Linked DNA regions of Prochlorococcus marinus str. SB. Each later gene encodes a partner of the first gene's protein in a complex. Links are inferred from orthologs where the notes say so. Each region holds a gene or a part of one and is shown in the gene's direction. Other genes may lie near its edges.

Region 1 (15,773 bases):
AAACCTTCTACTAAGCTTGGCAAGAAAAATACTTCTGCTATTTGCATTATTGCTATCCTAGTTTCTAAATCTAATTCGGCACCCCACCAAATTAATTTCTCATTACCAAGGTTAGAAAAACTATTTTCAAGTGTTGGCTTCATTGGTCCATCCCCAACAATAACTAATTTGCAATTTTGAGTTCTTGTTTGGCGCCAAGAACGTAAAAGTGCCTCTATATTTTTTTCATTTGCAATCCTTCCCATGTATAAAAAGATTCTTTCATTTCCAAGTTTGTTTTTAACTTGATTATATTTTTTACTTTTTTTGTAAAAAGGTCTCCAAACATTCTCATCAACACCGTTTGGAATAATTATTTGTTTTTCTTTAGGGACTCCTAATTTCTCAAGAACATTTTTTTGAGGTTCAGAAAAAATAATTATTTTATCGAACTTTGCTAAAGAGGGAGCATAAAGTTGATATGTTAATTGTTGAGTGCTCGCAGTTAGATTTCTATTTTTTGCATCAAATGGTGGATGAAATGTTCCTATTAGAGGAACATTAATTTCATTACAAAGCTCTGGAAGTCTAAAGTCTAAAGGAGATAAAGTTAGGCTTGCATGTACTATGTCAGGTTTTAATCTTCCCAATGATAGCCTTAGCTCTTTTTCTGCCCTTGGCGAGGGTATTGTATAAACTTGAGATTTAATTAAATATGGGAGACTTACATCAGGATCATTTGCAAGAAATAATGGGTTTGATGAATTTGAACTAGAGGGATTGTCGAAATGAATAAAACTAATTTTATGCCCTCTGGCCTTTAATTCATGAGTAGTTGAATTACCGTAAGTTACATTTCCACAAAAAGGGGATTTTTTCCCCAACCAGGCAATATGAACCACATTAATTAAATTAACTATTAATTAAGTTAACAGGCAAAGGCGCCATGATCATATTTTTTAAATTTTTTAATGCTTCATGAAAATGCTAACTATATATTTCTCTCAACATTTTTAGTGAGGATAGCTCCTTCTCTAATTGAGTAGAGATCCATGTCTCAATAATGAATAATATTTTAAGCCAGACTTTTTTGGGACCCAACAACTCTCCATTAGATTTTATTGGTAATTCTGGGAAAAGAAGTCTCTGTAATAGAGCAACTTCAGATGCATTTATTTTTAGATTACTTTGAGGATCTTCAATTGACGAAAACCCTTCACTTGGCAAATAATAACAACTCCATGCCCAATTTCCTAAAGGCGGAATAATAGGTTCTCCAGTTTTACAGCAATGATGAATTGGTAAATTTATACCTCCAATGGCTAATAGATGGATTAAAGATTGAATACTCATTGAGAGCATTTTAATATCTTCTTCTTTAGATTCTTCATACAAATAAATCCTATCTAGATGTGCGAGTACACAAGTTAAATAGTTTTGTTGCTTATCATTATTACCTACTAATAAAAAAGTTAATTCAGTTATTGCTTGCGCGGCTGCAAGACATTCAATATTTTTCCCTATACCAGAATAGCTTTTTAATATTTTAATTTGACGTACAGATTTAAGATTTCTTTTCCCAAAAATTTGCAGACTTAAATATGTTAATGGAGTAGCTGCGGCAAGACTACTTTTAGGCCGTCTAGCACCAGGTACCGCTAATCGAACAATCCCCTGCTCATCAGTAAGAATAGTTATTAATCTGTCATTCTCGCCTAATGGAGAAGCTTTAATACAGAGACCCTCTAGTCTGCACTCACCAGAACCAGACATTTAAAAATTTACTTCTTGGAAAATCTCACAAAAATTAGAAGTTCCAACGCAACTAATTCCATTATCAAACAAATCAATAACTTGTGTCAGTTTTTTTATACCACCTACAACTTTTATTTGATTTTGAGAGCCTGTTATTTTTAGTATTTCGGGGACATCATTAGATGTAAGAGGAGATCCAAACCCGTCCCCGAATTGAAAATTTTTTATTCCTAATTCCAAACATATTTCTATCGCATTAATAAAAACTTCTTCTTGTAGTTTTGATTTATTTATGATTATTGAAACTGGTAATCCAGATAATTTAACTTGCTCAATTTCAGCAGCGAAAGTTTCTAAATTTCTTTTGGATAAATTGATAAAGTTTGGGATATATTCAATTCCTTTTGCACCCTTATCTTTTGCAAAACAAACTAATTCTTCAATAAATGAAACTGGTAAATCTGCTAAAGGGTAAGAAATAAGTGCGTTTATATCCGCACTGTAATTACCTAAACAGTTTTTAAGATCAGTTAAATAATTTAGTGAAGTAGAAATATTTTTGATATTGTATTTTCTTATTAAATCGCAATTCACACTGAAATCTTCCCATGATAAATAGGGGTTAATAATAATCGCATGAATTTTCTCGTTTAATTCATATTCAATATTGGGCATTTAAAACTTATTTAGATTGAATCAATCCATAACCTCCATGATTCCTTTTATATATAACTTGAAGTTCATTATTTTTCTTGTTTCGAAAAACATAAAAATCATGATCAATTAGATCTAATTGTTTTCTAGCTTCGCCTGATGAAATTGGAGTCATTTCAAAGTATTTATTTTTTATAGATGGCTCAGGCAGACTTGCTTCAGTTCCTTCTTTAAAAAAAGCTTTATCTAAAAAATTTGATTCCATACTTTCAATTGGTAAAGAATCTTTATTTTTAAATTGTTTATTATGAATTGTTTTATTGTTTCTTTCTTTGTATTTGCGTAATTTTCTACAAAGTTTATTTGAAACTAAATCAATGCTTGAGTATAGATTTTCAGTTTTTTCTTCAGCTCTAATTACGGTACCATTTGCAAAAATAGTAACTTCTGCAGTTTGGAACGAGACTCTTGGATTCTTTTCAATTGAAAGGTGTATGTCAGCTTCTTTAACGATATCCTTATAGTGATGTGTTGCTTTTTCTATCTTTGCCTCAGTATATTCTTTTAATGCTCCAGTGAGCTCAAGATTCTTTCCATGGATTAAAATTTTCATAACAAATCTAAAAATATTTACTTACTTTCTAAATCTACTTAAATATGGATAATAGAACAGCAATAATTAAACAACCTGATAATATTTCTTCTTTTAATGATGTTTATAAATTACAAAAAGAATATCAGGAGGCATTGATTTTAGATAATTCTAACCCTGATTTTATTTGGATAGGGGAGCATCAACTCTGTTATACATTGGGGAGAGGATCTAATTACGATAACTTATTATTTTCTCTAAATGATGCTAAATATGATGTTTTTAAGATTGATAGAGGTGGTGAGGTAACTTGTCATATGCCAGGACAATTAGTAACGTATTTGGTTTTAGATTTGAAAAATTTTAATAAAGATTTAAATTGGTACTTAAGAAAAATTGAAGAAATTATTATAAAAATCCTTGGAGCTTTTAATATAGATTGTCACTCTAGAGAAGGGTTTACTGGTGTTTGGATAGGAAATAAGAAAATCGCATCAATTGGGATTGGGTGTAAAAGATGGATTACTATAAATGGATTTTCAATCAATATTGACTGCGAATTAGAAAACTTTAATAAGATTGTTCCTTGCGGAATAGAAAATTGTCTTATGGCAAATATGATTGATTACAACAAAAATTTAAATATTCAAGAAGTCAAGAGAATTGTTAAAAAAACCATCGAGGAAGAATTTAATTTTGATTTTATATCAAAATAGAAATTAAAATTTCAAAATCAATTTAATATGGGTGATTTAGCGTATTGGCCTGCAGCCAAACCTCTTTCTAAAAAAAATACATTTGCCAAAAATAGAGATTTTATTAAGAACCTTGATCATATAGATCAAATTTGGGAAAAATTAAAATTTAAATGTGGTGATACTTTAGCTGTTTGCGATTTAAGAGGGAAATACAAAGAAAAATTTTCTTATTCTGAGCTGGCTGATTTAATAAAAACAGTCTCTTCTTCTTTTGAAAATTATGGTTTAAAAAAGGGGGATGTAGTTACTGTAATATCTGAAAATTCTCCAAGATGGCTAGCAGTAGATCAAGGCTTAATGCGTTTAGGAGCTATAAATGCAGTGCGAGGTATTAATTCTCCTTCAGTAGAATTAGACTATATTATTGGGCACTCTAATTCAGTAGGACTAATAGTTCAATCTAAGGAAATTTGGCTAAAGTTAAACAACAAAGAAGAATTAAAAAAAAGACTGAAATTTATAATCAATTTAGAAGATGAACAATTTGAAAGTTTAATAAGTTGGAGTACATTCATAAGTTCAGTAGAAAAAGAAAATTCACAAAATAATAATCTTGAAAAATTTAATCCAGAAATTGATGACGTCGCTACTATTCTTTACACTTCTGGGACGACCGGAAAACCCAAAGGTGTGCCTTTGACTCATGCAAATTTTTTACATCAAATAATCAATTTAGCCTATATCGCTGATCCAGAACCAGGGACCTCTGTATTAAGCGTTTTGCCTATCTGGCATTCTTATGAGAGAAGTGCTGAATACTTCTTTTTTTCATGCGGTTGTTCTCAATACTATACAATTCCAAAATTTCTTAAAGATGATATTACACAAATAAAACCTGTTGTCATGGCTACTGTACCGAGACTATGGGAAGCAATACATGATGGTTTTTTTCAGGCTTTGAAAAAAATGCCTTCCAAAAAGCAAAAACTTATTAAGTTTTTGATAAGTAATAGTTCGGTTTTTAAAAGAAGTCTTAGAAAGATAAGAAATATAGATATAAATCAAATAACTTTTAAATCAAAAATCCCCTTACTGGGTTCTGTTATTAGCCGATACCCTTTACATAAATTGTCAACTATTTTTTTATGGCCGAATATTCTTAGACAACTATGCGGAGAAAAACTGAAATTTCCTATTAATGGTGGAGGTGCATTGCCAGAACATGTAGATCTTTTTTTTGAATCTTTAGGTGTAGATGTTTTGGTGGGATATGGACTCACAGAAACTAGTCCAGTATTAACTTGTAGGAGAAGAGAATTAAATGTTAGAGGATCATCTGGGCAGCCTCTTTCATTTACTGAAATCAAAATAGTGAATGATGATAAAAAAAAGATTCTTAAGTTCAGAGAAGTCGGAAAAATTCTTGTTAGGGGGCCGCAAGTAATGAAAGGTTATCTTAATAATGAAATAGCTACAAATGATGTTTTATCCAAGGATGGTTGGTTTGATACTGGTGATTTAGGTTTTCTAATACCAAATGGTTCTCTCTTTATAACCGGAAGAGCCAAGGATACAATAGTGCTATCAAGTGGTGAAAATATAGAACCGAATCCCCTAGAGACTGAAATTCTTAGTTCAGAATTTATTAATCAGATTCAATTAGTAGGACAAGATAAGAAATGTTTAACAGCTCTCGTAGTTCCTAATGTCGAAATGGTTAAAAGCAAGTTTTTGGAAGAAGACCTTTCAAAATTAAACCTGAATAAGAAAATTGGTACATTTTTCAAATCACAAATTAATAATTTGCTTAAAAGTCGATTAGGAGCAAGATCAGAAGAACAAATATTAGATTGTTATTTTGTTGATGCCTTTACTCTAGAAAATGGGTTATTAACACAAACTCTTAAACAAAAAAGAAAAGAAATAGAAAAAAAGTATTCATTACAAATAGAAAATATGTATGAAAACAAATTTAGTAAGAAAATTTGATTTGTTCTATCTATATTGAAAAGGAAATTTAATTTTTTATGGAAACAAAAAACTCAATATCTATAAAGCGCTCAATAGCTATTAAAGCTGTAGTTACTCCAACTTGGAAGGAAGATGCTGAAAAAGAATTAAGTAAAGCAATTTCAAACATTGATCAGCAATTATCGCAACTGGAGCAAGAGGGGCAGCAAATAGTAAATAATATTAGATCCCAATCGGTTAATCCCCTAGATCCAAGAGTCCAAGAACAGGTTAGTCAGGTGCAACAACAAGTCGCAGCAAAACGAAATGAAATTGAAGAACAAAAAAGAAATCTTCTTCAACAACAGAGTCAAGTTCGCGAATTAAAAATGGACGAAATTGTTGATCAAGGGCAAGTGGATAGTTTCTGTGATGTCACTGTGGGAGACAATCTTATTGAAAAAATGCAAGTATCGATTACGGTTAAGGATGGAGTTATTCAATCTATAGATAATAATTAAAGAGAAGATTTAGTATTTTTGATAAATATAAGTAAATCTTAATTTCGAAAAGTTTTAAATTCTAATCGATCTAAATTATTACTTTCTTAAGTTTTAAGAGTTCCCACTGTGAACATGATTTCGTATAATTAAAATAAGAGGTTAAAGGGTTCTTAACCATAAAAACTTTAGGAAGTTTGGTAGAAATCCCTTGAAACTTATGCAATAACAATTTTCTTATGTCTCACGAAATATTCATGCCTGCCTTGAGTTCTACTATGACAGAGGGCAAGATTGTGGAATGGTTGAAAAATCCAGGAGATAAAGTTGAAAGAGGTGAATCTGTCTTGGTTGTTGAATCTGACAAGGCAGATATGGATGTTGAATCTTTTCAAGATGGATATCTTGCGGCTGTTTTAATGCCTGCTGGCAGCACTGCACCAGTAGGAGAGACTATCGGTCTTATTGTAGAAAATGAGGACGAGATAGCTTCTGTTCAAGAACAAAATAAAGGAATACAACCCGAAGTTTCTAGTTCGGATCAACTTGAATTGGTAAGCAATAAAACTGAAGAAAAACCTGTGGTTCAAAGTGAAATTGTTGAAAAACAAGAAAAAGAAGTCGTATTAATGAGTGAAAAGGCAGCCTCATCTTTTAATAGTGATCAAATAAATGCTGCTACGATTAATGTTTCTTCGAGGGTGATTGCATCTCCAAGAGCTAAAAAACTTGCCTCTCAAATGGGCGTTGATTTAGCAAAGGTTCATGGATCCGGACCTCACGGAAGGATTCAAGCCGATGATATTTTAAAAGCTAATGGCCAACCAGTCTCTATACCATGGATAGGTGAAGGTGGTTCTCCTGCAAGTATACCTGGTGCAAATTTGGGAGTTGAAAGTAAACCAGAAACTTCAGGAAATAGTTTTGGTAATCCCGGAGAAACAGTTCAATTTAATACTCTTCAAAAAGCGGTAAATAAAAATATGGAATCTAGTTTAGATGTGCCATGTTTTAGGGTGGGTTATTCCATTAACACAGATAAATTAGATAATTTCTACAAAAAAGTAAAACAGAACGGAGTTACTATGACTGCTTTACTAGTAAAGGCAGTTGCAAAGACACTAAAGAAACATCCTCAAGTTAACTCAAGTTTTTCAGAGAATGGAATTTCTTATCCAGAAAATATAAATATTGCTGTTGCTGTTGCGATGGAAGATGGTGGACTAATAACTCCAGTTTTAAAAGAACCATGCAATACTGATTTATTTGAATTGTCTAGGGAATGGAAAGATCTCGTAAAAAGATCAAGATCAAAACAATTAGAACCTGATGAATACTCAACGGGAACCTTCACTTTATCTAACCTTGGGATGTTTGGAGTTGATAGATTTGACGCAATTCTTCCTCCAGGTACCGGTGCTATTTTAGCCATAGCATCATCGAAACCAACCGTTGTTGCTAATAGTGATGGTTCAATATCTGTTAAAAAAATAATGCAAGTAAATCTAACAGCTGATCATAGAGTGATCTATGGAGCTGATGGAGCTTCATTCTTAAAAGACTTGGCTTCCCTAATTGAAGATGTGCCAGAGACTCTTGTATCCTAAATTTAATTGATTTCTCAAATTAATAATGAAGAAAGAGATTTTAAGCTTGAAGCTTATGACTATTTACTTGATCCTTCATTAATTGCTAGTAAACCTTCTGCAATTAGGCATGAATCAAGATTGATGATAGTTAGAAATAGTTTTTTAGAAGAAGACTGTTTAACTAATAAATTTACTAAGAATCTTTTAGATGAATTTAGAGAAGGGGATCTTGTAATTGTAAATAATACCAAAGTTATGAAAGCTAGGTTAAAGGTTGAATTAGAAAATAAGACATTAGTCGAATTATTAGTTTTAGAAAGATCCCATGAATGTGTTTGGTTATGTTTGGCAAAGCCAGCAAAAAAGTTAAAAATAAATAGAAAATTAAAATTAAAATCTCCATTAGCACAAGATATTAATTTGATTGTTGATGGAGTTGATGAAGAAACTGGAGGGAGATTTATTAAATTTCCGGAAAATATAACTTGTCTCAATTCAATGAATGAACTTCTTGATAAATACGGGGAAATCCCTCTTCCTCCTTATATAAAAAATTCCGAAGAAGAATCTTTTCATGAGAAAAGTTATCAAACTGAGTATGCAACAAATCCGGGGGCAGTTGCTGCACCAACAGCTGGTTTACACTTAAGCAAAAGTCTTATTTCCAATCTAAAAAAAAAAGGCGTAATAATCTTACCGATAACTTTGCACGTGGGTTATGGAACATTCAAACCAATTGATCAAGAAGATTTAAGTAACTTAAAACTTCACAAAGAATGGGTAAGTGTTAATAAGGAAGTAGTGGAGGAAATAAAAAGAATAAAGAAAACAGATAGAAAAATAATTGCTATTGGTACAACTAGCGTAAGAGCTCTTGAAAGTTGTTATTCTCACGAAATTAGTGACTTTACTCCCATAGCTAAATACGTAGATTTAGTAATTAAGCCAGGTTATAAATTTAAGGTAGTTGATGGATTATTAACTAATTTTCATCTCCCTAAAAGTTCATTATTACTTTTAGTAAGTGCAATGATTGGTAGAGAAAGATTATTAGATCTATATAAAAAAGCCATAAAAGAAAAATTTAGATTCTTCTCTTATGGCGATGCGATGTATATTTCACCAGATTCACTACTGGAGAAAAAATAGATTTAGGCTTTGACTGGTTCTTGAATGATTCCGCTTGGAACTTCAGTAAACATAATTGATGATAAATACCTCTCTGCTAAATCAGGTAGAACAACTACGATTGTCTTCCCTGCATATTCATCTTGTTCAGCTAATCTAACAGCAGCAGCAGCAGCAGCCCCACAAGATATTCCTACTAATAGACCTTCTTCTTTTGCTAATCTAAGAGCCATCTCGATTGACTCATCATTTGTTACTTGTTCAACCTTATCAACAATTGATAAATCAAGGTTCTTAGGAATAAATCCTGCTCCAATTCCTTGAATTTTATGAGGTCCAGATTTAACCTCTTCTCCATTCATTGTCTGTGTAATAACAGGACTGTGTGATGGTTCTACAGCTACAGAAGTAATATTCTTGCCCTTCTCTTGCTTAATGTATCTTGAAACTCCTGTAATTGTTCCGCCAGTTCCAACCCCTGCAACTAGGACATCAATTTCACCATCGCAATCATCCCAGATTTCTGGTCCAGTAGTTTTGAAATGAATTTCAGGGTTTGCTGGATTATCAAATTGACCTGGCATGAAATATTGAGAAGGATTACTCTCTGCAATTTCTTTAGCCTTAGCTATTGCTCCAGGCATACCTTTAGATGCTTCTGTTAAAACAATTTCTGCACCCAATACTGCCATAACCCTTCTTCTTTCAATTGACATGGATTCTGGCATTGTAAGGATGAGTTTATAACCTCTTGCTGAAGCAGTAAAAGCTAGGGCGATTCCTGTATTTCCAGAAGTTGGCTCAACAATAGTTTTATCTTTTGTAAGCTTCCCACTTTTCTCTGCATCCCAGATCATGTTTGCGCCAATCCTACATTTGACACTATAAGCAGGGTTTCTACCTTCAATTTTTGCAAGTACTGTAGCTTTCGCGTTTTTAGTAACTGATTTTAATTTTACTAATGGAGTGTTTCCAATAGCAAAACTGTTGTCCTCATAAATTTTTGCCATTTATATATTGAGAAAATATATTTTAATACTAACTATTATTTAGAAAAAGAGTATATAAGTTTCTATACGGTAAATACTAGGAATTTAGAAATTATTTAATGCTTCAGAAAAGGTTTTCCATAATTGATCTTGGTCTTCTAATCCAACTGATACTCTAATAAGGTGCGTAGGTATACCAAAACTTTCAGCCCAATCCAACTCGTCATAATGAGCTAGTAAAACATAAGGACAAACTAGAGTAAATTTTGTACCTAAACTAGGTCCTTTAGATACTTGTAGAGAATCATAAAATTTCTTAGCTTTGTTTAATCCTCCATTTAATTCAAATGATAATAAGCAACCGTATCCTCCATCAGAAGTAAGTAAAGAATTATAATTTGGACAATTTTCAGGATGGAAAATATTTTTAATCTCGCTATGGGTCTCTAATCTTTTTTTTAATTCTAAACATGCTTTATTTTGTTCAAAAACTCTTTCATTTACATCTCTACTAACCTTCTCTAGATAAACTATATCTCCATCGGAAAGTATTGGAAGATTAATCTCGTTTAATACATTTCTAAACTGATCAATCCATTTGCTTTTTGGATTTAGTATTAATGATCCGGCAAGAATATCGCCACTACCTGAAAAAATTTTTGTAAGTGAAGTAAAAGCTATATCTGCATGTTCCAGAGAATTTATATTTAAATTCGAACCAATTGTATCGTCAACAATTAACGGAATATTTAGCTTTTTTGCAATTTTTGAAATTTTTTTAATGTTTACGCATTTGAGCATTGGATTACTTGGAAGTTCAATAATTAATGCTGATGGATCTATTCTTTTGATTTCTAATTCAATATCCGCGCAATTTTCTTCTGTAATTAACTTTGCTCCATGAAAGATTTTCATTGGTAATTTAAGTACATCTACATATGGAAACCCAACTTGGAGTGTTGGTTTAGCAGGAAATAATTTATATATGATTTCTAATGATGTATGCAATGCAGACATTCCAGATGAAGTTAAGTGAATATCATTAGAGTTAATTTTTGTAGATTTAGAAATTCTATTTTTTATTCGTTGAGAACATTCATTTACGTAAGATTTTGGAGGGCAATCTTCAAGACCTAGCTCTATAGCGGCAGCTCTTGAAGATAGACCAAGACCAGTATGTTGCCAAAAATATTTTGCATAAATACTTCCTTCTTTTTCAGTTATTAAGAAAGCTAAATTATCTTTTTTTTCTACTAAGGAGAATTGTTCAGAAGTATTTCTATCAATGTATTGTTTAGCTTTAAAAGCTATTCTTTCATTCGGATATGGCCAGATACTTTTATTGTTGTAGTAATTTTGCTTTTTTACTTTTTCGCATAATCTTTTCACTATGGGGTTTAGCCCGAATCGTGGGTAAATGGACTTCAATAAATTCATGCATTCTTGATCTTTTTCCTCGTAATTTATTACATCATTCCAAGTTGGTAATGCTACAGAAACGGCATGAATACTATCAGGAATTGCATATCCCAACTCTAAATTTTTCCATATAGGTTTTTTAAGTAAATCTCTCAATTTTCAGAATTTATTTAAAGCAAATAAAATGTCCGAAATTAAATCGTTTGTATCTTCACATCCAATTGATAATCTGACAAGAGCATCATCTATCCCTAGCAGATTTTTTGTTTTGTCATCAACAGAAGCATGAGTCATCGTTGCAGGGTGACAAATTAAACTTTCAACTCCTCCAAGGCTTTCTGCTAGAGAGAAATATTTGAGAGATTTGCAAAATTTAAAAGTATCCTCTTTATTTAAATTTAATTTTAGGGTGATCATTGAACCTCCAGATTTCATTTGCGATTTTGCTAAATTAAATTGCGGATGTTCTTGATTAAAAGGGTAAATTACTTTACTAATTATTTTATAATTCCCTAATTCTTCAGAAATAAATTGTGCACTTTTAGTTTGTTGTTCGATTCTTAAAGGAAGAGTTTTTACTCCTCTCGTAATGAGCCAACTATCAAAAGGAGATGGTTGAAGCCCGAGAGCTTTTTGAGAGAAAAGCATCTTACTATTCCATTCCTCATTATTTGTCAGTACTGCTCCGCCAAGTGCGTCACTATGTCCATTAATGAATTTTGTGGTGCTTACAACCGATAGTGTTGCACCAAGGTCCAATGGTTTTTGAATAAGCGCTGTAGAAAATGTGTTGTCTACAACTACTGGTATTTCGAGTTTATTCGCTTCATCACAAATCGCCTTAATATCAAGTACCTTCAAAAGTGGATTAGTTGGACTTTCTAGCCATATCAAGGTTGGCTCGAAGTTTGAAATCTTTTTGATATCATTTTCGTTTGTAAAATCTGTGTATAAAACTTCTAGCCCAAATTTCTTGAAAACTTTTTCGAACATCCTCACTGTACAACCATAGAGATTTGACTCGCAGAGTATCTTGTCACCAGATTTTAGTGTTGATGAAATTGCAGTTACCGCGCTAATTCCAGATCCAAAAACTGTACAGTATTTAGAATCTTCTATTGATTTAAGGATGTTTTCTAGAATTCTAAAGTTTGGATTGCCTGATCTGGTGTAGTCGAAATTATCTTTATTTCCATGTTTAAAAGTAGATGTAGAAAAAATAGGAGGCATAACGCATCCGGTGTCTTCTGCAAAAGTTTCCCCATGGTGAATAGATAGGGTCTTAAAACCTGGCTTTTTGATATTATTTTCCTTATTTCCCATTATTTTTAAAAATAAGAATTAAATTAAATCTCTCATTTTTTTTAATGAGAGATTTAATAATCCAAAGAAAAGTAGTATTAAACTTTTCTTGAATAATATTCAACAACTAGTAGTTCGTTTATTTCAAGAGCCACCCACTCTCTATCGCATTTCCCATTTATTTTTCCCGTTAATTTAGGTTTGTCTAAATCAAGATGAGGTGGAACATTTGCTAAGCCAGGGAATTCTATATTACCTTCAACAAGTTTTTTGCTTGCTTTGTTTTCTTTAATTCCGATTACATCGCCTGATTTGCATTGATAACCAGCAATATCAAGAACCTTTCCATTAACGGTTACATGGCCATGATTTACTAATTGTCTTGAGCCTGGAATGGTACCTCCAAAACCTAATCTAAAACAAACATTATCAAGTCTGTTTTCCAAAAGTCTTAGTAGGTTAGTTCCTGTAGATCCTTCTTGAGCTCTAGCTTTTTTTACATAACGAACTAGTTGTTTTTCAGAAACTCCATAATTAAACCTAAGTTTCTGCTTTTCTTCTAGACGAATTGCATATTCTGATCGCTTGCGACGGGCTTGGCCGTGCTGACCTGGAGGATTAGACTTCTTTGAAGCTTTCCTGGTGAGACCTGGTAGTTCTCCCAAGCGACGCGTAACCCTTAATCTGGGGCCGCGGTATCTTGACATAATTTTAAATTAAATAGAAATTTGCAATAAATTGGATAATTGATTAAATTCAATTAAACTAATTACTACTCGAAATATTATTTTACATCATTAAAGTGTTCAAAACTATTAATAAATCAATTACTTCTATACTTCTTTTTATGATTTCGTTTTATCAAAAGTGGTTTTCTCCTTTTTTTGGACCAAAATGCAGATTTATTCCAAGTTGCAGCTCTTATGGATATGAGGCAATTACTAGACATGGTCCTTGGAAGGGAGGGTGGTTAACTTTAAAAAGATTAAGCAGATGTCATCCTTTAACTCCCTGTGGATGTGACCCTGTGCCTGACTAAATGAATGAAAATATTTATTTTTGTTAGGCAGGGATGTTGCCTTTGTGATTCATTAAAAAACAAACTGGCAAAAATAAATCTTAATGAGTTATTCCCTAATCTAGAAGAGCTTAAAGAAATTGATATTGATAGGTTCGATTTATATAAAGATAAATATAAAAAATATGATTATGAAGTACCTGTTATTGCTATTGAAAGAATTAGGTCTGAGGAGATCATAGAATTGCCTCGCATTTCTCCAAGATTAAAAGATGATCAATTAAAGAATTGGTTTAAAAAAAATATTAGTACCATTCTGGAGAAATAATTTTTTTTATATGAAATCTATAAAATTACATAAACTTTTAGATTTAGTAGGAATTATTCCTTCATTAGATTTAATCGATCATGAAATCAATAATATTTCTTTTAACTCTAAAGAAGTACAAAAAGGAACTTTATTTTTAGGAATGCCTGGTTTAAATGTTGATGGAGGAAAATTTTGTATTGAGGCAATTGAAAATGGTGCTGAGGCTGCCATTATTGGGTTTGCTGCAAAAGAGAAAATTGGATCTATTGATCGAGAAAGGATTTTGGTTATTGAGGATAATTTAGATTATATTTTTGGTCAAATTGTCGCTGAGTTTTGGAATAGGCCTTCAAGAAAACTTAAACTTATTGGTGTTACTGGTACTAATGGAAAAACGACAATTACTTTCTTATTGGAATATCTTTTAAAAAAATTAGGGAAAAAGACTGCATTATTTGGGACCTTGTTTAATAGATGGCCTGGCTTCTCAGAAGTGTCTTCTCATACAACTGATTTCGCCGATAAACTTCAAAAGAAATTAAATGCTGCTGTTGAGGCTGAATCTGAATTCGCGATATTAGAGGTAAGTTCTCATTCTATTGCTCAAAAGAGGATATCAGGATGCGAATTTGAGGCGGCTATTTTTACTAATTTAACTCAAGATCATCTTGATTATCACTTAGATATGGAATCTTATTTTCAAACAAAAAGAAAATTGTTTTTCCCACCTTATTTAAAAGAAAAGGATGGAATTTCTGTATTAAATCATGATGACCATTGGATATCTAAATTATCGTCTGATCTTGAAAAAAGATCTTCATTAGTGTCTACAAAGATTACTGAAAGTGAATTTGAAAATGATGATTTTTTTTTCGTAACAGATAAAAAATTTACTGAAAGTGGTTCCACCTGTATTTTTCATACACCTAGGGAAAAAATTCAACTGTTTGTTCCACTTGTCGGTGAATTTAATTTAATGAATGCGACTCAAGCAATAACAATTTTGTATAAACTGAATTTTTCTTTAAAAGATTTATCAAAGCTAATACAATCTTTCCCTGGTGCTCCTGGGAGAATGGAGAAAATACAGATTGATGATAGTGACGTTTCAAGATCTCTTCCAACAGTAATTGTTGATTATGCCCACACTCCTGATGGATTAAAAAAAGTTTTGCAATCAATTAAAAAACTTTGTGAAGGGAAACTAATAACTGTTTTTGGCTGTGGCGGAGATCGTGATCGTAGTAAAAGGCCTTTGATGGGATCAATAGCTGAAGAGTTGTCTGATCAACTTTTTATAACTTCAGATAATCCAAGATCAGAAGAACCCCAAAAGATAGTGAATGATATTTTGATGGGTATAAAAAAAAGAGAAAAAATAACAATTGAAATTGATAGATTTAAAGCAATAAATGAATCTATTAAATTTGCCAATAAAAAAGATATTATTTTAATTGCAGGAAAAGGACATGAAGACTACCAAATTCTCAATGATAAAGTTATTAATTTTGATGATAGAAAAATAGCTTATAAATTATTAAAAGAAAAAAATAAATCTCAATAAAATTTCCCAATCAAATAAGAAAGATTTTTACGCAAATCACAAGAAAAGTTTCTTAGAATAATTGGAGTTATTTTTAATAAAATGAAAGGCTTAGCCTTAGTTGTAGGCGCAGGCGGAATTGGAACACAACTAGCTAAAGATCTGAATGAAAGTGAAAAAGATTTAGATGTTGTTTTGTGTGGAAGAAAAAGTGAATTTAATCCTTTTTGGGAATTAGATATAGAGGATTCTCAATCCCTTTTGCAGTTGAAAAATAAAATATCAAATCATCCTTCAAAATTAAGGCTAGTTGTTAATGCTACAGGTAGACTTCATAGTGATTCTCT
Region 2 (15,704 bases), 780 kb from region 1 along the record:
TCTCATAACCCCACATTTTTCCAGTTCGACCTACTCCACTTTGGACTTCATCTAAAATAAGAAGAGAATTATATTTATCACATATATCTCTCAGGCTTTTAAAAAATATTTTACTTCCTGGAATTACGCCACCTTCTCCTTGTATTGGTTCAACTAAAACGCCGGAAATTTTTTGATCATTATTTTCACACTCTTCAAATAATTTTTTTACCGAACCAAAATTATTAAATTTAAAAAATTTGAATCCTTGAATCATTGGTTCGAAACCTTTTTGATATTTAGGCTGTCCAGTAGCACTTAAGGCTGCCAGCGTCCTTCCATGAAAGCTTGATTCTGCTGCGAGAATAATTGATTCTTTACCTTTATTTGTTGTATTCCCGTATTTTTTAATTAATTTAATTGCTGATTCAATTGCTTCTGCACCACTGTTGCAGAAGAAGACGCTTTTGGCACAACTTATATTCGTTAAAGTTCTGCTTAATTGTTCTTGTTCTTCAATGTTGTAAAGATTGGAAATGTGCTGAATCTTTTTAAGTTGACTTGATAATCTTCTTCCTAAAACTCTATCGCTATGTCCAAGACTGCAAGTTGCTATACCAGCTACTGCATCAAGATATTTTTTACCTGTTTTATCCCACAACCAACAACCCTTTCCTTTTTTAAAAGATATATCGAATCGACTATAGGTTTTCATCAAAGTGGGAGCGGTCGGACTTGAACCGACATACCCGAAGGTGCCGCATTTTGAGTGCGGTGCGTCTACCAATTCCACCACGCTCCCAAGGCTTTTGAAAAAATGAACTTTTTCATTATAACAAAAATCAACTTATTGACTATTGTTTTGGTCAAGGAACAGTGATCAAGATTAAGTTTGTTAATAGTTAATCTTTTTGATAAAAACATAGAATTATATTTATTGCATTTGCTGACAAGAAATAAGGAAAAAAAGAGTATTTAAACATTTATGATACATTTTTGTGATTAAATACTGTTAAAACTCTTTTTTTTGAGGCGAAAGCTTCATAAATAGTAATATTGTGTTATATTTGCTAAAAAAACAAAAATGTCTAACTCTCAAGCCAAAAAATTATCTCTTAAATTTGTCCCTTATCTTTTTATAGCAGTAACTATATTGACAACATTCGGATCTAATAGTGGAACTTGGGCATGAAAGAATTCAAATTTGCTGGTTTAAATAAAATTTGGTCTAATCGCTTTTTAGTTTTGTTTATATTATTTCTGGGTTGTATTTCACTAATCAATATTGCTTATGTTTGAATGAACTTTTTTTAGTTTTAGAATATTATTGGCAAATATTTAAGCTGCTTCGAGTTTAGAAAGATTCTCAGATTTAGGTTCAATTTTATACCCATTTTCTTCAAAAGTAGTTTTACTAATCTCTCTGATAATTTTGATACCTGAATTTTTTAATTTTAATTCAAAATTTTCATAACCTCTATCTAAATGTTCTAATCCATAGATCTTACTACTACCTTTTGCGATGATTCCTGCAATTATTAAAGCAGCTGATGATCTTAAATCTGAGCCAACTAGATTCATCCCATTAATTGTTTTAACGCCTTTGATGTAAGCTACGTTTTTGTTTAGTTTTATGCGGGCACCCATTTCGTTAAGTAAATAAATATGATTCATTCTGTTTTCGAAAATTGTTTCGGTTATCTTTGATTGACCATTTGCGATTGTCATTAGAACTGTAAATGGTGCCTGCAAATCAGTAGGAAAGCCTGGAAAAGGAGCTGTTTCAATATCTACTCCTTTAATCTCTTTACTCTTGATAGAAATCGAATTACCTTTAATCGTAATTTTACTCCCACTCTCTTGAAGCTTATTAGTAACAGCTTCAAGATGATGTGGAATTACTGGATAAATTGTTATTGAAGAAGAAGTTGCAGCAGCAGCTATTAGAAAAGTTCCAGCTTCTATTCGGTCTGGAATTACTTTATGGGTACATCCGTAAAGCTTATTAACACCATCAATAATAATTGTTTCTTTACCGGAGTCATAAATCTTTGCCCCCATTTTATTAAGCATTTGGCATAAATCTTGAACTTCAGGTTCTCTAGCAGCATTTTCAATAGTAGTTCTTCCTTTGGCTAAAGATGCTGCCATTATTAAAGTTTCAGTCGCACCTACACTTGGACAATTTAATTTAATATGAGTGCCATGAAGTCTATTCTTGTTTCCCCTTGTTTTTGCCTTGACAATTCCCTCTTCAATAATAATGTCTGCTCCTAGTGCGATTAATCCATTAATGTGCTCGTCTATTGGCCTTGAACCAATATTACATCCACCTGGTAACGGTACTTGAGCCTCCCCAAATTTTGTTAATAGTGCACCTATACAAAAGAAACTAGCTCTTAATCCTTTAACAAGTTCATATGGAAGTTCTTTAATCGAAATAGTTGTTGGATCTATTTCTAGTTGGTTGTTTTTACGAACTAAATTAACTCCTAAATTCTTTAGGATATTACCCATTTTTTCAATATCAGTGAGAAAAGGTACATTTTCAAGAATTATTTTTTCATTAGTTAGTAATGATGAGGCTAATAAAACTAAGGCGGAATTCTTTGCACCACTTATTTCAACTATTCCATTTAACTTGCCTTGGCCAAGAATCTTTAAATTTTGCGATTTAAGATATGACTTTGTTTTGCTTCCGCAAATCATTCAGACTTAATTTATTAGGTTCATCATGACAAACTAATAATATTAAGTCCACCCTATGTAACGTCATGAATATTAATTAAAAGTGAAAATGTATTTTTTGATTTCTTGGAAAATAAAAATTTAATAAATAATTGATCAAAATATTTATTTAATTAAGATATAGTTGATAACAAATTTTTCAAATTACTCATAGAAAATACTTTTTTAAAAATAACTAGTAAAAACAATAATCTAGTTAAAAGATTTAGATCATTTAAAAGAGGATCATCTCCAAAAGATCAAGACTTTTTTTGCATAGAGGGTACACATCTCATTGAAGAATTGCTGAAGTCTGGAAAAAATCCCTCTAAGATTTTACTTACCGAAAAATGGCTAAGAAAGAATCAAAATCTAAGCAAAAAATTTCATGAGTCATTAATAAATATTGTCTCAGAGGAAGTCTTGGCATCTGCGATTTCAACAATTAATCCAGATGGGATAGCAGCTTTAGTAGAGATTTCAGCAATACCTAATTATCAATTTAATAGAAAAGATGATTTTGTTCTTGTTCTCGACAGAATTCAAGATCCTGGGAATATGGGTAATCTATTTAGAACCGCTTTAGCTGCGGGTGTTAATGCAATTTTTTTAGCTGGAGGTGCGCACCCATTAGGCCAAAAGGTATTAAGAGCATCCTCAGGTGCAGTTTTTCATCTGCCATTTTTAAGATTTGATGGAATTGAAGAAGAAATATTAAATTCTTTACTTAAGTCTTTGTCTGAATTATCAAATGTAGGATTTAAGATTTTCTCTACTAGTAGCCATAATGAGAGTTCAAAAAAACCTTCAAAACCTTACTGGGAAGTTGATTGGTCTAGACGTACCGCATTAATTTTGGGTAATGAAGGTCAAGGTATTAATAAAAAAATTCAAGAGGCTTATAATGAAACTATTACAATTCCGCATAGTGAGATTGTAGAATCATTGAATGTGGCTTGTGTTGCAGTTCCGTTATTACTAGAACGAAAAAGAGTCGCATACAACTCTAAATAAATAAATAAAAAGTGACTGATTCAAGTTTTGATTTTGATTTAATCGTAATAGGAGCAGGATATGGAGGTTTTGATGCCGCTAAACATGCTGCTGGTAAGGGACTGAAAGTCGCAATAGTAGAATCTTCTGATATGGGAGGCACTTGTGTTAATAAGGGTTGTGTTCCATCTAAAGCTCTTTTGGCTGCAAGTGGAAAAGTTAGAGAAATAGCTAATTATGAACATTTAGCTAAATTTGGTATACATGCTTCACCAGTAAGGTTTGAGAGATCAAAAATTGCAGATCATGCAAATAATTTAGTTTTAAATGTTAGAGAAAATTTAACAAAGACTCTGAAAAGGAGTGGAGTTGAAATTATTTTGGGCATTGGAAGAATTGAAGGAAATCAAAAAGTAGGCATAAGAGATAAAAACGGAATTGATAAAATTTTCACATGTCAAAATATTGTTATAGCAACAGGCTCTTCTCCATTTGTGCCCCGTGGAATAACTTTGGATAATAGGACCGTATTTACTAGTGATGATGCGGTTAAACTTGAGTGGCTTCCAAGATGGATAGCAATTATTGGAAGCGGATATATAGGTCTAGAATTTGCGGATGTTTATACCGCTCTTGGTTCTGAAGTTACCATGATCGAGGCTTTGGAGAATATTATGCCAACATTTGATCCAGACATCACTAAAATTGCTAAGAAGAACCTTATTCAAGCGAGAGATATAGATACAAAATCAAATGTCTTTGCGACAAAAATAAATCCTGGATGTCCTGTAAAAATAGAACTGACGGATGCAAAATCTAAGGAAGTTGTAGAAACATTAGAAGTTGACGCTGTACTAGTTGCAACTGGCAGAAGTCCTAATAGTAATAACTTAAATCTTGAGTCGGTTGGTATCGAAACAGTAAAAGGTTTCATTCCTGTCGATGATCACATGAGAGTTAAGAATGGTGATAAAATAATACCTAACATTTGGGCTGTTGGAGATGTAACGGGCAAACTAATGCTTGCCCATACAGCTGCAGCGCAGGGTACTATTGCTGTTGATAATATTTGCGGTGGTAATGTCGAAATTAACTATAAAAGTATCCCTGCAGCAACCTTTACTCACCCAGAGATAAGTTCAGTTGGTCTCTCAGAAGTTGAAGCTAAAGAGATATCTGCAAAAGAAAATTTTACTTTGGGAGTTGTCAAAAGTTTCTTTAAGGCAAATTCAAAAGCATTGGCTGAATTGGAGAGTGATGGATTGCTAAAGTTGATTTTCAATAAAGATAATGGGAAAGTATTAGGTGCTCATATTTTTGGGTTACATGCAGCTGATTTAATTCAAGAAATTTCGAACGCAATTTCAAGGAACCAAGATGTAATTGAATTATCTAAAGAAGTTCATACTCATCCTACTCTTAGTGAAGTAGTTGAGGTCGCATATAAACAAGCGGCTTCTCAAATAAAATAATATCTAGAAATAATGGAGATAAGACGCAGGCCACCAAATCCAACAGTAAGGGTAGAAAATTTAGAATATGCTGTACCTCATCGAGAAGCACAAGCAAAAAATATTCTGGAAGAAATTGTATGGCACAAGGATATTGAAATTAAAAATTTTAAAAAAATAGTTTCTTTAGAAGATCTCATCAAAAAGATTGAAAAACTTCCTACTCCCAAAGATTTTTATAAAAATATTTTGGAATCAAAAATAAAACCAGGAGTTATTGCTGAAATAAAAAAAGCTAGTCCGAGTAAAGGAGTTATTAGAAAAATTTTTAATCCTGAAAACATAGCAATTTGTTATGAAGGATTAGGTGCATCATGTATCTCAGTACTTACCGATAAAAGATTTTTTCAAGGTAGTTATGCAATACTCGAAACTGTAAGGAGATCAACTAATCTCCCTCTACTCTGCAAAGATTTTATTATTTCTGCTTATCAAATTTATAAAGCAAGGGTATCTGGCGCTGATGCAATATTATTAATCGCTGCGATTTTAAGTGATGACGATTTAATTTATTTAAAGAAAATTGCTGACAATTTAAAGATGAGTGTTCTTGTTGAAGTCCATAACTCTAATGAATTAGAAAGGATTCTAAAATTAAAATCTTTTAATTTGATTGGAATAAATAATAGGGACTTAAAGACTTTTAAAACGGATTTAAAAACATCAATAGAATTGATGCATACATATGCAGATATATTTTTAAAACAAAAAATTATTCCTATAAGTGAATCTGGAATTAATTGTGCCGAAGATTTAGAATTGCTTAGATCTATTGGAATCAAGGGAGTATTAATTGGTGAAACTTTTATGAGAGAAACTGATATTGAACAATCGTTCAATAAATTATTTAACTCGATTTAATATTGACTTAAATCGTGCTATAAAATTAAATAGACAGAGTTGTACTGAATATATATGCAGGCTGTAATTTTAACAGGTATAGTTGCTGGATTTGTGCATGTAGTTAGTGGCGCTGATCATCTGATTGCAATGGTACCAGCAGCAATTAATAATCCCCAAAAAGCTCTTAAAAATAGTTTCTCATGGGGCTTAGGACACTCTTCAGGTGTCCTCTTGTTAGCTTTTCTAGCGATTTTTATAAAGGATATTACGCCATTAAACAAATTTTCAAATATTGCCGAATTTCTAGTTGGAATTTCTCTCCTAATTGTTGGATTATTTGCTATAAAAAATTCTTTTCAATTAAGCATCCATTCGCATTCCCATAAGCATGAGAATGGAATTGCCCATCGTCACTTTCACTTTCATGTTAAGGAACAAAAAAAAAATTATAAGCACTCACATGCTTTGACAGGTTTAGGTTTGCTACACGGTATAGCTGGAGGTTCTCATTTTCTTGCAGTCCTTCCTGCTTTAGCACTACCTTTAACAAGCGCTTGCTTATATTTGATTTCATATTTGATTGGTTCACTAGTAAGTATGAATCTTTTTACTTGTTTAATATCTTTTACCACCTTTAAAGCCAGTCAAAAATTTATTAAAAGATTGATAGCTGTAGCAGGAGGGCTTTCCTTTTCTTTGGGATTATTTTGGATTCAAAGAAGTGCTTCTATTTTTTTGAATTAAAAAATTTTTTAATTTAGGAATAATTAATTTAGAGGTGACAATCCCAATTATTTTTTCATTATTGATTAATCCAAATTTATTACTATCTTCGCTAAATTCAAGATTGTCGCCAATAACCTCAATATTGTTTTGATTCACTGAATTTATTCTTTTTATTATTTTTTTATTTTTAAGTGGATGATTAAAAATAACTATTTGTCGATTTTTAAGTATTGATTTATTTTTTTTATAATTTTTAAAAAATACAATATCCCCTTCCTTTAGGTAAGGTAACATCGACTCACCACTAATAATGGCAGTTTTTCTTAAACCTAAAAAAAATAAAATAAGATTAAAAAAACTTTTGAAAATAATTCTGGTTAACTAGCTTTTACAAAAGCGTCTGATCTTCCTTTTGAAGCCCAGAAAATACTATGAATTTTTTCTACATAAACCATGAGTTCCTCAGCTTGAGCCAAGTCAATATTAACTTTGCATGCACTGCATAATTTGGCTGCCTTCCAAATGGTTTCATGTAAGTCTGGATAAGTTTCTAAGTGAACAGGTTTAAAGTAATCTGTCCATAAAATTAGAATTTCTTTCTTAGTTTCTTTTGCTTGCTCTTCTTTAACTGCGACATATCTAGAGAAAGTATTACTGTATGCAGCCCACTCTGCTGAATCAGTGCTAGAAGGAGCTTCTAACGCAATAAGTTTTTTTGTCATTGATAAAACTGCTTCAGCTGCAACTCTCGTAGATGCTGGGTCGTAAACACCACAAGGACCGTCACAATGAGCATGGACAGTAATAGGTGATTTTTTATCTAGAAAAGAATTGATGAATTTACTTAACATTTCAATTATTTGATGTTGTATATATACTACTTGGAGATTAACTAAATTGAAAAGTCTTAGATATTTTTCTTACTTAATTTAATTGACTTTTAATAATTCAACTTCAAATATTAAAGTCGCATTAGCAGGTATTACATTTCCTGCGCCTCTCGATCCGTATCCAAGCTCCGGAGGTATTGTTAATTTTCTTTTACCTCCAACTTTCATGCCTGCTACACCTTCGTCCCAACCTTTTATAACACGTCCTGCACCTAGGGGAAAGCTGAATGGAGCTCTTCCGATACTGGTATCAAATTGTGTCCCGTCTTCTAGAGTACCTGTGTAATTAACAGTAACTGTTTGCCCAGTACTAGCTTCATCTCCTTCCCCATTTATGATATCTGCAATAATTAGACCACTTTCTGTAGTCCTTGAATTGCTGTCTGATGATGTTTCTTCTGCCATAGCGAAAAGTATAGGATTTGGATCTGATGGGTCTAATTCAAATAAATTATTATTTGAGACATTTAATGATTTAGCAACAGGTGGTTTTTGTGCTGACTGAATTTCTGATTCGGCAGCATTGACAACTTGTGGTGAATTAAATTGACTGAACAGAGTTAATGAAACACAAAAAACAAAAACTGCAAAACTAATAAAGACTTCTTTCACTTAAATTTTGAAAGTTACTAAAACTAAGTCTACAGAATGAAGGTACAATAAATGAGTGATTATAAATTTAATTTCGTAATTTTAGATTGTTAATCCCAACTCAAGTTAAAAGTTTAAGACAATATTTTTACCCTTGTTTAGGAGGAATTTTAGGAGGAATTTCTGTTTCAACTCACTTTTGGCTGGTTTTTATGCCAATATCCTTATTTATTTTGTGGAAAGGAAGTGAGAGAAAAATAGCAAATTTTTTGTGGGGTTTTTTCTTTGTTTTGATAAGTCATTCATGGTTATTTGATCTTCATCCATTGACATGGCTTGGGTTTTCATGGCTTGCAAGTTTAATAATCGCCCTTTCAATATTATTATTTTGCGCTTTTTTGGGTGGGATATTAGTTTATTTATGGGGTTTGTTAGTTGAAATTATTCTCTGGAAAGAGGATGTTTTTAAAATTAAAATATTGCCTTTAACTGTAAAAGTATTTTTTTTATCTTTGATTTGGGGGATTGGTGAATTGATACTTTCTCAAACACCTTTTTTTTGGATAGGTTTAGGAGAGAGTCTTATCCCAGGTGATATTTATCTTGCTGGTTTGGCAAGATGGATTGGCGCAAGTGGTTTATGCGTTTTACAAATATTGATTGGATTTTGGATTTTTTTTAGTCAAGGTAGATGGGAAAGAAAACTTCATTTTAAAAAAATATTTCTTTTAGGACTTTTGGTTATTATTTTCTTGCATTTATTTGGAGGTTTAATAACTCCAATAAAAAGAAATTACGAATATCCAGTAGCTATTTGGCAAACTAATATACCAACAAGAGAGAAGTTAAAAATAAATGATGAATTTATTAAAGAAAAACTATCTATCGCTCAACAATATGCTTTATCAAACAAAGCAAAAATTCTTGTTGCGCCTGAAGGAACTCTATCTAATAATTTTTATTTATCTCAAGGCATTAAGGTTAATACCTTGGCAGGAGGTTTCAGAAATTCAAATAATGAGTTAAGAAGTTCTTTACTCGGATTTCAAATTGGAGATAAATCTTTTACTTCATTTATAGATAAAAACAGACTTGTTCCAATAGGTGAAAAAATACCTAGATTTCTAAATAGTTTTTCAAGAGGATTATCTGCAGTAGGAGGAATTCAACCAGGCTCTGATTCAAGATTGTTTGATCCTAAATTTACACCCCCACTAGCAGTAGCTATATGTTACGAAATTAGTGATGGACTAAAAATAAGAAAGGCTGTTAATAGCGGTGCAAAACTAATAGTAACTTCAGCAAATTTAGACCCATATCCAGCTAAGCTTTATAATCAATTCCTATCTTTGGCTAGATTAAGAAGTATTGAAAATAAGAAAAATAATTTACTAGTATCAAATACCGGCCCTTCGGGTTTAGTTCAAGATGATGGAAAAATAATTCAACTTCTAGATTTAAAAGTGGAGCAAAATAAAATAGTGTTTCCTAATTTTTCATCCGAAAAGACTTTCTACACAAAATTTGGAGATAAACCTATTTTGTGTTTGTTTTTATTTTTTATGGGATTAAATATCTTTTGGAAAATTAATTAATTAATCCACCACCTAATAAAATTTCTCCTTTATAAAAAACTGCTGCTTGTCCGGGCGTTACTGAACTTTGACTTTCTTCAAAAATTAATTTAAATGTTTTAGTTGGATTATCTAAATTTTTCAAAGGGATTAAAGTTCCTTTTACTGGATGACTTCTATATCTGATTTGTGCTTCTACTTGTATCTCTTGCTTAGGTTCTTCGATTGAAACCCAGTTAACCTTAGTAATTATTGCTTCTTTACTAAATAGATCACTTTTATCTGCTACATAAACTACGTTTTTTACCCTGTCTAAACTTTTTACATACAATGGTTCAGGCCAAGCGATGCCCAAACCTTTTCTTTGACCTACCGTAAAGTGCTGAATACCATTGTGTTTTCCTAGGACTTTCCCATTTACATGCACAATTTCTCCTTCATTGGGTTCAATGTGTTTGTCGATAAATCTCTGCATTGATCCATAATGCTCAACTAAACATAAATCTTGACTTTCTGGTTTTTGAGCAGTTCTAAGACCTAATCTAAGGGCTTCCTTTCTTGTTTCTTCTTTTTTCATTTCACCAAGGGGAAATTCTAATCTGCTTAGTACTTCTTGTGAGAGAGAATAAAGAAAATAACTTTGGTCCTTGTTTTCGTCAGCACCTCTTAGAAGAAGAAAGTCCTCAAATACAAAGCTCTTGCAATCAAGTTTTTCAGCATAAGATGATTTTTTTATCCTTGCGTAATGTCCGGTCGCAATATAAGTAAAGTCTTTTTTGTTTATTGCGTAATTAAGCATCTCTTCAAACTTCACATTCTTGTTGCACATCGAACATGGAAGTGGAGTGAATCCTTTCTCATAGCTTTCAGTAGTTTTTTTAATTACCTCTTTTTTGAAAATTTCTCTTGAGTCTATTATTTTATGGTTAATTCCCAAATCTTCACAAAGGCCGGCAGCATCTACTAATCCTTCAGAACAACAGGAGCCTTGTCCTTTCATTAGCCAAAGAGTTAGTCCCTCAACATTCCAGCCTCTTTCTACAAGAAGAGCAGCTGAAAGGGAACTATCTACGCCACCAGAAAGACCTACAATAATATTTTTCTTCTTCTTAGTTTTATCATTAGAAGAAAAAAAGTTCTCTAATTTTTTATCCTTTTGTGTCTTTAACATGGAAGTTTAAATTTTTGAACAGTTCTCCAAGTGCTTTGTACTAATTATGAACGAAATTGTATGGCCAACAATTGACTCTAAACATTTAATTGTTGATTCAAAGCAAATGTTGATATTAGAGAAAGAAATGTTTTCTGATGGAATGCCTCAAGAAGCATTGATGGAAAAAGCAGGTATTCAAATTAGTAAATGGCTCTTGAAAAGGAAACCTCTTCTAAAGTATGGAACAACTGTTTTTATAGGTCCAGGGCATAATGGTGGGGATGGTGCAGTAATAGCTAGAGAGCTTTTTTTGAAAGGTTTTTTAGTAAAGGTATGGTGTCCATTTCCTATAAAAAAAACATTAACAAATAACCACCTTAATTATCTTACATCTATTGGTGTCACAAAATTAGTAGAGCCCCCTGATGCAAATGGTAGAGAACTTTGGATTGATGCTGTTTTTGGTAATAATCAAACGAGAAAAGTTGATAATAAATTAATTAAACTTTTTAATAAAAAATTTCATAACAAATATGGCAAGGTAATAAGTATTGATATTCCAACAGGATTATGTCCTGATAAAGGAGAGCCTTTTTTAGATGACGCAGTAAAGGCAGACCATACCTTGGCAATTGGTCTTAATAAGATTGGATTGATGCAAGATTTTGCATTACCTTTTATTGGAGAATTGCACCATATAGATGTTGGGGTGCCTATTAGTAAACTTTCCAAAGTTGATAAAAAGATTTTTAAGGTTACTTACAAAGATTTAAAAAATATTGATTTACCTTCTTTACCAAGAAATTCCAACAAATATAAAAGAGGTAGAACATTATTAATAGCTGGAAGTGAAAAATATCCTGGTGCTGCATACTTAGCATTAAAAGGGGCGATATCAAGTGGAGCAGGCTATATCTCGGCTGTCCTGCCTGAGTTAGTTGCTGAATCTATTTGGCAAGTTGCTCCAGAAATAGTTTTAAAGGGTACTATGCAATGTAATCAAAATGGAAATGCATCTTTATTTAGTGCATTAAAAAATATTGATTTAAGTGCATTTGATTCAGTAGCTGTTGGCCCAGGAATAGGAATTGATAATGATGATTGGCAAAAAGCAAAAGACATTCTCACTGGTTTTGAAGGATTATTGATCTTGGATGCGGATGCACTCAATAGAATTTCAGAATCTAAATTATGTTCAAAATTCTTCTTAGAGAGAAGATTTAAGACATGGATAACACCTCATAGCAAAGAATTTTCGAGGTTATTCCCTAATATCAAATGCGAGACTAATGTTGAAAAAGCTCTTAATGCTGCTAAAGAATTTAACATAAGTGTTTTGTTAAAGGGAGCTAATAGCATAGTCGCTGAAAATAAAAAGGCTTGGCAACTTTTTGGGACTGATTCACACACAGCTCGAGCTGGATTGGGTGATCTTTTATCTGGATTTATAGCTGGTAGTTCTGCGATTGATTTAACCTTTTGTAGAAACATAAAAACAGATTTTTTTGCTAAATACGTGCTTTTGCATTCATTTGCTGCATCAAAGTGCAAAAAAGGGTCAAATGCTTCTGTTATTGGTGACGAATTATCAAAATTAATGAGAAATAAAAAAATGAGACAAATATCTTGAAAGAAACAATTTAAGAGAGTTATTTATAGTTTTAAACACATAAGTGTACAAATATAACTTGAAATCTGAAGCGCGCATTAAATATTTGGCTATTTCTTTAAAAGTGTAGGAGAGTTTTATTACCTAAATTAGGTCAAAAATGGTTTCATCATTACCAACACAAGCAGAACCACCCAAAAGGAGAAGTAATGATCCAATTAGTTGGTATTTGCAGAATATCGGTAGAGTTCCTTTATTAACACCTGCCGAAGAGATTGAATTGGGAAACCAAGTCCAGAAGATGATGATTCTTACAGAAGATGGACAATTAAATGAAAAGATTAATGATTTTACAACCCAGCAAAAAAGAACTATAAAAATTGGCCGAAGAGCTAAAGAAAGAATGATGAAAGCTAATTTAAGATTAGTTGTCAGCGTGGCCAAAAAATATCAAGGTAAAGGACTAGAATTACTTGATTTAGTACAAGAAGGTTCTCTTGGGTTAGAGAGGGCTGTTGAAAAATTTGATCCGACAAGAGGTTATAAGTTTTCTACTTACGCCTTTTGGTGGATTAGGCAAAGTATGACAAGAGCAATTGCTTGTCAATCAAGAACAATCCGTTTACCTGTTCACTTAAGTGAGAGGTTAGCTTCTATTAGAAAAGTTAGTAGAGATTTGGCTCATAAACTTGGTGCTATGCCAAGCAGAATTGAAATTGCAGAGGCAATGGAGATTGATGTTGAAGAATTGGATTCTGTTTTAAGACAAGCTTTATCGACAAGTAGTTTAGATGCTCCAGTAAATGGTGATGATGGCAGGAGCTTTTTAGGTGATTTAATTGCAGATAGTAATAATGAAGAGCCTTTAGATCAAGTGGAACAGAAAATGCATCAAGAACAACTCGGTAAGTGGTTAAGTCATTTAAGCGAGCAAGAACAACATGTTCTTAAACTAAGGTTTGGACTTGATGCCAATGAGAGGCATACGCTTGCAGAAATTGGAAGATTATTAGAAGTTTCTAGAGAAAGAGTAAGACAAGTTGAACTTAAGGCACTAAGAAAATTAAGGAATTTAACCAGAAAATTACCTAGCGGTATTTGATCTAATCTTCTGCCCAAATATATTTGATTAATTCTTCTGAAGGAGGTTCAGGAGCTTCAATTGCATTTTTAACTGACTCCGATATTTCTGCATCAATTTTCTTTTCAATAATTTTTAATTCTTCTTCCGTAGCGAATTTACCGTCAATAATTTCTTGAGCTAATTTCTTAATAGGATCTCTTTTCCCCCAAAACTCCTTCTCTTTTTCAGACCTTAATTCATCTGGATCTGCAAGAGAATGCCCTCTATATCTATAGGTTAAACATTCTAAAAGTGTAGGACCTTCTCCTGCCCTAGCTCGCTCAATTGCTCTTTGTGCGGCCCCTCTTACTGCTAATACATCCATTCCATCAACTTCCTCGCCGTGCATGCCAAAAGCAGACGCTTTTCTCCAGATTTCAGGATTACTAGTAGCTCTATCATGAGCCATACCAATAGCCCATTTATTATTCTCAACAACAAAAATTATTGGTAATTTCCATAACTGGGCCATATTTAAACATTCAAAAAACTGCCCATTATTGCAAGTCCCATCCCCAAAAAATGCTGCAGTTACAGCATCACTATTACTATTTCCAGCAACTTCCTTTCTGTATTTACTTGAAAAGGCTGCCCCTAAGGCAACTGGAATTCCCTCTCCAATAAATGCATATCCTCCGAGTAGGTGATGCTCTCTTGAAAATAGGTGCATGGATCCACCTCGGCCTTTGCTACAACCAGTGGATTTACCAAAAAGTTCACTCATTACTTCAAATGAGGGGACACCCGCACTTAGTGCATGAACATGATCGCGATAGGTACTACAAAACCAATCATGTTTCTTTTTCATAGCGCCAATTACTCCCGTGCTTATAGCCTCTTGACCGTTATATAAATGAACGAAACCAAACATTTTTCCCCTGTAATACATTTCTGCACACTTATCTTCAAACCTACGACCAAGCGTCATGTCTTCATAAAGGAATAATCCGGTTTCTCGATCTAATTCGGCTTTTTTTATGTCTTGAAGATTTGAGATTCTCTCTACGTGTGTTTCCAAGAAAAATACCTTAACGAAGTTTTGATTTGTTAACATTCTAAGCCGTGATGGGCGATTTTCATGATTTTTTTTAATAACTCTGTAAGACCTTGTGAAAAAAATTTTTAACTTGATAAAATTTGTCTAAGAATTTTCAATAGGATATTTGTTTGGAACTTCCTTTAGACCATTTTCGTTTAATTGGCGTAAGCCCCTCTGCAACTTCTGAGGAAATATTAAGGGCGTTTCAATTGCGGTTAGATAAAACACCTGATGAAGGTTTTACTTATGAAGTTTTAACCCAAAGATCTGAGCTGCTTCGGCTCACTGCCGATCTTCTTACAGATCCAGAAAGCAGAAGAGAGTACGAAAATTTGTTATTAAATGGGAATTCTGGATTGGATTTCTCCTCAAATAGAGAAGTAGCAGGATTAATACTTCTTTGGGAATCAGGTTCACCAAAAGAAGCTTTTAAAATTACGAGAAAAGCATTGCAACCCCCACAAACTCCAGCTTTAGGAAGTAGTAGAGAAGCTGATTTAACATTATTGGCTGCTTTAACAGCTAGAGATTCTGCAATTCAAGAACAACAGCTTAGATCCTATTCGAACGCGGCAGACTTTTTACATGAAGGTATACAACTTCTACAAAGAATGGGAAAGCTTGGAGAATTAAGAAAAGAACTTGAAGAAGATTTGGTTGCTTTGCTTCCTTACAGAATTCTAGATCTACTTAGTAGAGATCTAAATGATCAAGAGTCTCATAAAAAAGGCTTTAGTATGTTGGAAAATTTAATAATCAAAAGAGGAGGTTTGGAAGGTAATAATAAATCTGAATATAAAGATTATTTAAATCAGCAAGAGTTTGAAGCTTTTTTTCAACAAATTAAGCCATTTTTGACAGTGCAAGAACAGATTGATTTGTTTCTTGAATTACAAAAAAGAGGATCATTAGAAGCAGGATTTTTAGCATTTCTATCCTTAACAGC

Evidence for each region.
Region 2: the proteins of EV02_RS04925 (region 1) and lpdA are in contact, whole or in part, in a crystal structure (PDB 1EBD), measured with the Geobacillus stearothermophilus proteins. The link is inferred for Prochlorococcus marinus str. SB from one-to-one orthologs. Residues at the interface, in WP_033016211.1 of Geobacillus stearothermophilus: Ile130, Ala131, Met132, Pro133, Arg136, Arg140, Glu141, Asn155, Arg157; in WP_049624544.1 of Geobacillus stearothermophilus: Pro340, Ser341, Asp344, Tyr345, Arg403, Asp406, Val408, Glu431, Ala432, Gly433, Asp438.

Annotation. Positions count from the first base shown.
Region 1 is NZ_JNAS01000002.1:233,338-249,110, reverse strand. The notes cover bases 5,654-8,551. They hold EV02_RS04925 (dihydrolipoamide acetyltransferase family protein), read left to right. Parts: upstream 5,654-6,367; coding sequence 6,368-7,735; downstream 7,736-8,551. Other genes in these bases: queA (tRNA preQ1(34) S-adenosylmethionine ribosyltransferase-isomerase QueA), read left to right, coding at 7,742-8,551; EV02_RS04920 (YlqD family protein), read left to right, coding at 5,706-6,149; EV02_RS04915 (AMP-binding protein), read left to right, coding at 5,654-5,667. Outside these bases: EV02_RS04890 (glycosyltransferase family 4 protein), read right to left, coding at 1-881; DNA repair protein RecO, read right to left, coding at 967-1,752; EV02_RS04900 (deoxyribose-phosphate aldolase), read right to left, coding at 1,753-2,409; hpf (ribosome hibernation-promoting factor, HPF/YfiA family), read right to left, coding at 2,417-3,001; lipoyl(octanoyl) transferase LipB, read left to right, coding at 3,046-3,696; more of EV02_RS04915, read left to right, coding at 3,724-5,653; more of queA, read left to right, coding at 8,552-8,866; cysK (cysteine synthase A), read right to left, coding at 8,869-9,855; EV02_RS04940 (PLP-dependent transferase), read right to left, coding at 9,940-11,409; EV02_RS04945 (trans-sulfuration enzyme family protein), read right to left, coding at 11,413-12,576; rpsD (30S ribosomal protein S4), read right to left, coding at 12,654-13,262; membrane protein insertion efficiency factor YidD, read left to right, coding at 13,358-13,594; EV02_RS04960 (glutaredoxin family protein), read left to right, coding at 13,599-13,901; EV02_RS04965 (UDP-N-acetylmuramoyl-L-alanyl-D-glutamate--2,6-diaminopimelate ligase), read left to right, coding at 13,912-15,447; EV02_RS04970 (SDR family NAD(P)-dependent oxidoreductase), read left to right, coding at 15,529-15,773.
Region 2 is NZ_JNAS01000002.1:1,020,896-1,036,599, forward strand. What follows is about bases 3,123-5,951. They hold lpdA (dihydrolipoyl dehydrogenase), read left to right. Parts: upstream 3,123-3,731; coding sequence 3,732-5,171; downstream 5,172-5,951. Other genes in these bases: EV02_RS01010 (RNA methyltransferase), read left to right, coding at 3,123-3,720; trpC (indole-3-glycerol phosphate synthase TrpC), read left to right, coding at 5,184-5,951. Also shown: EV02_RS01025 (aspartate aminotransferase family protein), read right to left, coding at 1-694; murA (UDP-N-acetylglucosamine 1-carboxyvinyltransferase), read right to left, coding at 1,318-2,688; more of EV02_RS01010, read left to right, coding at 2,848-3,122; more of trpC, read left to right, coding at 5,952-6,071; EV02_RS00995 (hydantoin utilization protein A), read left to right, coding at 6,126-6,797; sodX (nickel-type superoxide dismutase maturation protease), read right to left, coding at 6,756-7,124; sodN (superoxide dismutase, Ni), read right to left, coding at 7,157-7,630; EV02_RS00980 (FKBP-type peptidyl-prolyl cis-trans isomerase), read right to left, coding at 7,709-8,281; EV02_RS00975 (acyltransferase), read left to right, coding at 8,368-9,855; tRNA 2-thiouridine(34) synthase MnmA, read right to left, coding at 9,848-11,005; EV02_RS00965 (bifunctional ADP-dependent NAD(P)H-hydrate dehydratase/NAD(P)H-hydrate epimerase), read left to right, coding at 11,052-12,617; EV02_RS00960 (RpoD/SigA family RNA polymerase sigma factor), read left to right, coding at 12,757-13,698; pdhA (pyruvate dehydrogenase (acetyl-transferring) E1 component subunit alpha), read right to left, coding at 13,700-14,773; EV02_RS00950 (IMS domain-containing protein), read left to right, coding at 14,887-15,704. UniProt on the Escherichia coli protein: Lipoamide dehydrogenase is a component of the glycine cleavage system as well as of the alpha-ketoacid dehydrogenase complexes.